Regions from separate parts of the Rhizobium bangladeshense genome, predicted to be linked through region 2. Evidence: riboswitches for the same ligand, from Rfam matches in the RefSeq annotation. Region 2 holds a riboswitch; the other holds the start of a gene.
The links. Region 2 has a riboswitch for cobalamin ahead of nrdH (glutaredoxin-like protein NrdH). Riboswitches for the same ligand answer to the same signal wherever they lie in the genome.

Region 1 (4,209 bases), 1.5 Mb from region 2:
AATATTTTTCGATGCCGATGTCGCCTCGTTGTTGGCCGAGGCAGAGCTATGATAGTCATCGCCGAAATCGGGCTGGGAGAATTGAATGATTTCGCTGGAAGGCGACGCGACAGCGCAAGCACAAGAGCCGCAAGCCATCGATGTGACCGAACTCATTCTCCAGGATATCCTTGCCGGTCGCCTCCCGCCCGGAACCTGGTTGAAGCAGATCGATCTCGAGAGGCGGTATAACTGTACACGGCCCGAGGTTCGCAGGGCTCTCGACAGACTGGTGCAGAAGCGACTGGTGGAGCATATCCCCAATCGCGGTTATCACGTCCATGAGCAGGACGGGCGCCGCGCTCAGGAGGTTAGCGACATTCGCGTCATCCTCGAAGTGGCCGTCAGCGACCGCATCATCGCGAATGCGAGCGAGGCCGATATTGCAAATTTGCGGGTTCTGGCTTTACGCTTCGACGATCTTGTGCTGAACGGCACCATGCTTGAACTTTACGAAGCCAATCTCGCCTTCCATCGCCATCTGCTTGCTCTCGCCGGCAACCAGGAACTCGTGGAACTGATCACGGAAATTCGGCAGCGGACGTCTTCCGCGCCGGTGTCGCAGTGGCGAACGCGCGCCCGCATAGAGCAATCCGGCCGCGAACATCAGCAGATGGTCGACGCGATAGAGAAACGCGACACCGATGGCCTGATGGAGCTGACGCGCAGGCACATTCTTCAAGGCTGATCGGCCTCAATGACGCCGTCAGCTGTCGCTGGAACTTAGGCATAATCGGAATAGCTGGAGCGACGAGCGCCAGGCGCTCTGCTGGATAAGATCGCGAAAATACGCTAAGAAATCCTCTGAGCTTATTAAGAGAAATGAGCTATGAAACGCACGGGGTGACGTCGCATTCGATACCCCACCGATTGCTTATTCCGGGACGAGTCGTGAAACGCCGAAACCTGTCTCTTGCATTTCTTCTTGCGTTGGCATCGCCCGCCGCCGCGCAGTCCAGCGCCGTCTGCAACGACCTGCGCGGTCGTCTTGCCGATCTGCCGCGGTCGATCGGCAACGGCAACGGTCCGGAAGCGCGCCAATATGCCAGCGCAATCGCCGAGCAGAACCTCGAGCTGCGCAAGGTCCGCAACGATCTGCGCAGCTACGGCTGCACCTCGGGCAGCATGCTCGTGATCGGCGGCGAGAATGCCGATTTTTGCGCCGAGCTCTCAGACGCCGAAGCCCGGATGATCGACAATATCCGTTATCTCCAGGAGCGCCGCAACGAGCTGCGCAGCCAAGCCGGCGGCGATGACGGCGCGCGCCGTGAATTGACGGCTGCGCTCGAACGCAATGGCTGCAACAGCGAAAATTTCTATGCGCCGACAGAGCGCAGCGCCAGCGAGGCCGCCCCAAGCGTCGAAGAACAGGCGATGCGCACCGACACCTTCATCGCGCTCGGTAGCGGTGAAGAGGCCGATCCGCGTTACGGCCTGCCGAGGGCTGAAATGTTTTCGCCGGTCAGCACCATCTGCGTTCGCAGCTGCGACGGCGGCTTCTTCCCGATCAGCTCGAACACCACCTCAGTCGATTTCGGCCGGGATGCCCAGACCTGCGCCAAAATGTGCCCTGGCATCGAGACAGAACTCTTCTATCGCGACGTGACCAGTACCGAGGCCTCGAACATGATCTCGGTCGCGACGGGCGCTCCCTACAGCGCCATGAAGAACGCCTTCGCTTACAAGAACCGCGCGCCTGGCGAGAAAAATTCCTGCGCCTGCAATCTCACCGCCTATTACGAGGAGATGCGTGGCAAGCAGGCCCTAAGCGAGCCGCCGCAGCAGGGTTCGATCACAACGATCCGCACCACCCCCCCGGCGAAGGACACTGCAGCAGCAGCAGCCTCGCAGCAACCATCCGTTCCCGAGCGTCCCTACGACCCCACCCGGAACAAGATCCGTCAGGTCGGCCCGCAATTCCTTGCAGGCGACCAGGGCTCGATCGATCTTGCCAATCCGGCAACGCCGGGCCCACAACCGCAACAGCAGTAACTGCTAGGGGTCGTTGCGTCCCCATCCGTCGTGGAAAACCAGTTCCTCGAGCGGCAGCCGCTGCCGCCAGCCTTTGATCGAGAGTTCCGGTTCCTCATATAGCCGGTCGACAAAGCCGGCGCAGAGCCAGGCGACCACTTCGATATGCTCGGGGATGCCGAGAATGGTTTTCAGGTCACCTTCACGGAAGATGCTGACCCAGCCGATGCCGACCCCCTCGGCGCGGCCGGCAAGCCAGAGATTCTGAATGGCGCAAACGGTCGAATAGGAATCCATCCGCCGATTGTGCGTCCGTCCCAGCACCACGCTGCCGCCGCGAGTGGGGTCGCAGGTCACGCATATACCGAGCGGCGCCTCCACGATGCCTTCGAGCTTGAGGGATCGATAGGCCTGCCGCCGCTCACCTTCAAACATCGACGCTGCCTCATCGTTGGCCACAGCAAAGGCGTCGCGCACGCGCGAGCGGACGGCTGCACTTTTGACCAGAATGAAATTCCATGGCTGCATGAAGCCTACCGAAGGTGCATGATGCGCGGCTGTCAGAAGCCGCGCCACGAGGTCGTCGGGCAAGGGATCGGGCAGGAACTGGCTGCGCACGTCACGTCGCGTCATGATCGCGTGATACACCGCCTCGCGCTCGGCCGGCGAAAAACCGGATGCCGCCGAAAGGGCATCCACATCAAAGGGTCGCATCGTCATATCCCCAACAACGCAACCGCCCGCCGTCCGCGCGGGTTGGGTCTATCTCGCCAGGCCGGTCTTCTGACTTGGCTTCATCCATCTGCCGCAGCCTTCCCGGCAAAAGCCAGTGGCACGATGAAGCGGCAGACGTCGGCCTTACAGCGTTGGGCACGTTCCGGCATTGCACCGGATTCCCGATTCTCCCGCCCACAGGGCGAGCACCTGACGGCGCATCTATTTCAGGAAACCGGCGCGGCGGCAAGTGCGGGCAGACTGACCCTGAACCGCGACCGCAGACGGCTGATCAGGGGCAGACAGCTCCGCATCGGCGATCTTTTGGTTGCGGGAGGAACAGCCTCTGTGTGCCTACCCATCCTCCTCTACTTTATGATTTCTTCATACATCAAATCCACACTGCCTTTGCGCGTTTTGGGTCGCAAATCAGACATGGGCATGAGCGCTCGTGATGTGACCGTCAGCGTCGATGCCGTGCAGATATGCCGGTCGCAAAGATGGTCGACCGAGCCGCAATTCCAGGCTCCGCGGATGTTCCAATTCTTGAAAACCATGCCCCTGACAGCCAAGCTGGCTGTGATCATCGTCGCCGTCAATGTATGCGGCATTTCCGCTTTCGCCACCTATACGTGGATGTATGAAACCCGGGCGCTGATCGATAGCGCCAAGGCGAACTGGTCCAAGGATGCGGAACAGTTTGCCTCTCTGGCCGCCGGCGGCGTGAAATGGGGCAAGGCGAACGCCGTTCGCGAAGCCTATTCGCTGTACCGTGACGACCCCTCGCTCGATCTCGTTCAATTTGCCGCATTCAACGCGGAGCCTGCTGCCGTCGACACCTGGACGCGCGACGGCATTTCCGGTTTGCCGACGCCGGCCGACCTGGCGACGCGCCTCAGCGCCAAACCTGACAAAACGACAGTCGATGACAACGGAATGTCCGCCGGTCTGGTCACGATTATTGCGCCGCTGCCGCTGGACAAGTCCGGCAAGACAACCGGCTACGTCGTTACGAACTGGTCTGTCGAAAAGATAGCTTCCGAAGTCCGCCAGAAGGTTCTCGTTTCGCTGCTCACCCAATCCGTCATCACTGCCTTCGCAGTCATCGCTCTCCTTTTCGCCATGCGCAGCCTGGTGGGCCGGCCCCTCAGGATCCTCAGCAAACGAATTGGCGCGTTGCAGAATGGCGACCTCGCCTCCCCCGTCGCCTACAGGGAAAATGGCGACGAAATCGGCTTTCTCGCGCGTGCGCTGGAAGTCTTCCGTCACGAGGCGATCGCAAAGGTCGAAAGAGAGCAGGCCGCTGCCGAGCAGAGCGCCTCGTTCGATGCCGAACGGGCGCGCAATGCATTGTTGACGGAAGAAGCCGGCAACAGGCAACGGCTAGTGATGACCACTCTTGCGAACGCATTGGAAAAGCTGGCCGCCGGCGACTTCTCGGTTCAGCTTGCCGATCTAGGCCCTGAATTCGACAAGTTGCGCCAG
Region 2 (4,209 bases):
TGAGTGGATCTATAAGGGCCTCGCCATCCTGCTGATCGGCTGCCCCTGCGCCCTCGTTATCTCGACGCCGGCGGCGATCGCCGCCTCCTTGTCGGCCGGCGCCCGGCGCGGGTTGCTGATGAAGGGCGGCGCTGTTCTGGAAACGCTCGGCAAGGTGACAATAGTCGCCTTCGACAAGACGGGCACGCTGACGGAAGGCAAGCCTCGGGTGACGGATATCGTTTCCTTCGGATTGGGCGAGGCGCAGCTCTTGTCGCGTGCGGCGGTGCTGGAGCAGGGCTCCAGCCATCCCTTAGCGCTTGCCATCCTCAACCGCGCCAGGATGGATGGCGTTCCCGTGCCGCCGGCCTTCGAATTGGAAGCGTTGCCGGGCAGGGGTGTTACCGGCAAAGTCGGCGGCGAGACAGTGGATCTCTTGTCGCCGCCCGCCGCCCGCGAGCGTGGGGCGCTCAACGCGGGACAGGAGGCGCGTATTGCCGGGCTCAACGATGAGGGCAAGAGCGTGTCGGTGCTGCTCGTCAATGGCCTTGCGGCCGGGTTGATCGCCATGCGCGACGAGCCGCGCGAGGATGCTGAAGCCGGGCTCTCGGCGCTCAAATCGGCGGGTGTCAAGGCGATGATGCTGACCGGCGACAATAAGCGCACGGCGGCAGCCGTCGCCGACATGCTCGGCATCGACTGGCGCGGCGAGATGATGCCCGAGGACAAGCAGCGGGTCGTCGGCGAACTGAAGCGCAAGGGCTTCGTCGTCGCCAAGGTCGGCGACGGCATCAACGACGCGCCGGCGCTCGCCGCCGCCGACATCGGGATCGCCATGGGCGGCGGCACCGATGTGGCACTGGAGACCGCGGATGCCGCCGTGCTGCACGGACGCGTAGGCGACGTGGCGCGGATGATCGCGCTTTCCAAGCGGACGATGCGCAATATCCTTGAGAATATCACCATCGCGCTCGGACTGAAGGCTGTCTTCCTGGTTACCACGATCATCGGGATCACCGGGCTCTGGCCGGCGATCCTCGCCGATACCGGCGCCACGGTGCTGGTGACGATCAATGCGCTCAGGCTGCTTCGGATAAAGGCGTGACTATTCCGGGCTTCATCTTTTCTGCGATGTGCCGCATCGGCGATTGGAGCCCGAACAGCTTAGGATCTTAGTGCCGGCTATGGGCCTGCCCTGTTCATCAAAGGCTTCTCCACAGCCAGTTTACCTTAAGCTTTCGTTTTCCATGTTTTTCACAGGAACGCAGCGATTTCAAACCTGCCTTAATGCAATGCACAAACCATCCGTTGACGTGTATTTCGATTCGCGTACTATATCTAGTGTTCAAGGTTCCTCCGATTCGTAAGGATCGCGGGCTAAGATGGGAATACGGTGCATCTCGCCATGAGGGTGGGGCAAGGCCGGAGCTGCCCCCGCAACTGTAAGCGGCGAGCAACTGTCCGATTTCGGGTCACTGAGGCATGATGCCTCGGGAAGGCTGGGCAGGATGCTTCGACCCGCAAGCCAGGAGACCTGCCTTGAACGAAACGTCCACGGGCGGGGTGTCCGGAAGGTCGCGTATATGAGGGCGGAACGATCCGCGCCTGATGCGCTGCCCCGAACGTCCGCATGAGCACTTCGGGATGAAGTCATGTCGAGAACATCAAGGCCGCCGCCCGCGCAAACCCCGGAAGGGATAGCGTCAGGCGTCTGAAGCGCCAAGTTTGTCAGATCATTATCGAGCGTTACCCCGGACGCCGCACGGCGCCCGATCCCACACCCGCGTCCTGACTTCATTGACATTACGAGGAACATGATGAGCATTACCGTTTACAGCAAGCCGGCTTGCGTCCAATGCACCGCCACCTACCGCGCCCTCGACCGTCTGGGCGTGGATTATGAGATCGTCGATATTTCCGAGGATGCCGAAGCGCTCGATCGTGTGCGCGGCATGGGCTACATGCAGGTTCCGGTCGTGGTTGCCGGCAGCCAGCATTGGGCGGGGTTCCGCCCGGATATGATCAGCGCGCTCTCCTGAGCTGAGAAAGACGATGGGGCTGATCGTTTATTATTCCAGCCGATCTGGGAACACCCATCGTTTCGTCGAGAAATTGGGGCTGCGCGCGGCGCGCATTCCCGTCGGCGCTCAACACATTCACATTCGCGAGCCTTATGTGCTGATTTTGCCCACCTATTGCGGGGATGGCGGTAGAGGGGCCGTGCCCAAGGAGGTGATCCGCTTCCTCAACGACGCGGAAAACCGCTCCAACATCCGCGGCGTGATTGCTGCGGGCAACAGCAATTTCGGCGAGACCTATGGGCTCGCCGGCGACGTCATCTCGAAGAAGTGCCAGGTGCCGTACCTCTACCGGTTCGAGCTCCTGGGAACAGCCGAGGATGTCGCCAATGTCAAAGACGGGATGGGACGATTTTGGACACGGGAACAAATCTGACGTGGGATGCGGGCGCAAAACCGCTGAAGGCGGCCGAAACGCTCGACTATCATGCACTGAACGCGATGCTGAACCTCTATGACGATGAGGGAGTGATCCAGCTCGACAAGGACCGCATGGCGGCCAAGCAGTACTTTCTGCAGCATGTGAACCAGAACACGGTGTTCTTCCATAACCTCAGGGAGAAGCTCGATTACCTCGTGACCGAGGGTTATTACGAGCAGGAGGTGCTCGACCAGTATTCCTTCAATTTCGTGCGCGACCTGTTCGATCAGGCCTATGCCAGGAAATTCCGCTTCCCCACCTTCCTCGGTGCTTTCAAATATTACACCAGCTACACGCTGAAGACCTTCGATGGAAAGCGCTATCTCGAGCGCTATGAGGACCGCATCTGCATGGTGGCGCTGACCCTGGCGCGAGGCGACGAGGCTCTTGCCCGCGACATGGTCGACGAAATCATTTCCGGGCGCTTCCAGCCGGCAACGCCTACCTTTCTCAATGCCGGCAAGAAACAGCGTGGCGAACTCGTTTCCTGTTTCCTGCTGCGCGTCGAGGACAATATGGAATCGATCGGCCGGTCGATCAATTCGGCGCTGCAGCTCTCAAAGCGCGGCGGCGGCGTGGCCTTGTCTCTGACGAATATCCGCGAGGCAGGCGCGCCCATCAAGCAGATCGAGAACCAGTCCTCCGGCATCATCCCGGTCATGAAGCTCTTGGAAGACAGCTTCTCCTATGCCAATCAGCTCGGCGCGCGGCAGGGAGCGGGCGCGGTTTATCTGAACGCCCATCATCCCGATATCATGCGCTTCCTCGACACCAAGCGTGAAAACGCCGATGAGAAGATCCGCATCAAGACGCTATCGCTCGGCGTCGTCTTGCCCGACATCACCTTCGAGCTCGCTAGGAATAATGAGGATATGTACCTCTTCTCGCCCTACGACGTGGAGCGAGTCTACGGGATGCCGTTCACCGAGATCTCCGTGACGGAAAAGTACCGCGAGATGGTGGCGGATGCCCGCATCTCGAAGAAGAAGATCAAGGCGCGCGAGTTCTTCCAGGTGATCGCCGAAATCCAGTTCGAAAGCGGCTATCCCTACATCATGTTCGAGGACACGGTGAATCGGGCGAACCCGGTTGCCGGGCGCATCTCCATGAGCAATCTCTGCTCGGAGATCCTGCAGGTGAGCGAGGCAAGCGAATATAACGACGATCTCTCCTATAAGCACCTCGGCAAGGACATTTCCTGCAATCTCGGTTCGCTGAATATCGCAGCCGCCATGGATTCCGCTGATTTCGGCAAGACCATCGAGACGGCGATCCGGGCGCTGACGGCGGTTTCCGACATGAGCCATATCTCCTCGGTTCCGTCGATAGAGAAGGGCAATGACGAGAGCCATGCGATCGGCCTCGGCCAGATGAACCTGCACGGCTATCTTGCCCGCGAACGCATCTTCTACGGCTCGGAGGAGGGCGTCGATTTCACCAATATCTATTTCTATGCGGTGACGTACCACGCAATCCGCGCTTCGAATTTGTTGGCGATCGAACGCGGCCAGAGCTTCAAGGGCTTCGAAAAGTCCAAATATGCCTCCGGCGAATATTTTGACAAATATACGGAACAGCAATGGAAGCCGGCGACCGAGAAGGTGAGTGCGCTGTTCGATGATGCCGGTATCCATATCCCGACACGGGACGACTGGGTGGCGCTGAAGAAGGCTGTCATGACCTCCGGCCTCTATAATCAGAACCTGCAGGCGGTGCCGCCGACCGGATCGA

Region 1: another riboswitch for cobalamin. It lies ahead of bluB (5,6-dimethylbenzimidazole synthase); the one in region 2 lies ahead of nrdH (glutaredoxin-like protein NrdH).

The regions. Positions count from the first base shown of each region.
Region 1 is NZ_CP071612.1:2,426,797-2,431,005, forward strand. It holds gene J2J98_RS11835 (GntR family transcriptional regulator) at 86-727, shown strand; gene J2J98_RS11840 (DUF2865 domain-containing protein) at 931-2,031, shown strand; gene bluB (5,6-dimethylbenzimidazole synthase) at 2,035-2,724, opposite strand; cobalamin riboswitch at 2,767-2,953, opposite strand; gene J2J98_RS11850 (methyl-accepting chemotaxis protein) at 3,259-4,209, shown strand, end outside.
Region 2 is NZ_CP071612.1:3,936,481-3,940,689, reverse strand. It holds gene J2J98_RS18975 (heavy metal translocating P-type ATPase) at 1-1,084, shown strand, start outside; cobalamin riboswitch at 1,311-1,535, shown strand; gene nrdH (glutaredoxin-like protein NrdH) at 1,797-2,018, shown strand; gene nrdI (class Ib ribonucleoside-diphosphate reductase assembly flavoprotein NrdI) at 2,032-2,433, shown strand; gene nrdE (class 1b ribonucleoside-diphosphate reductase subunit alpha) at 2,412-4,209, shown strand, end outside.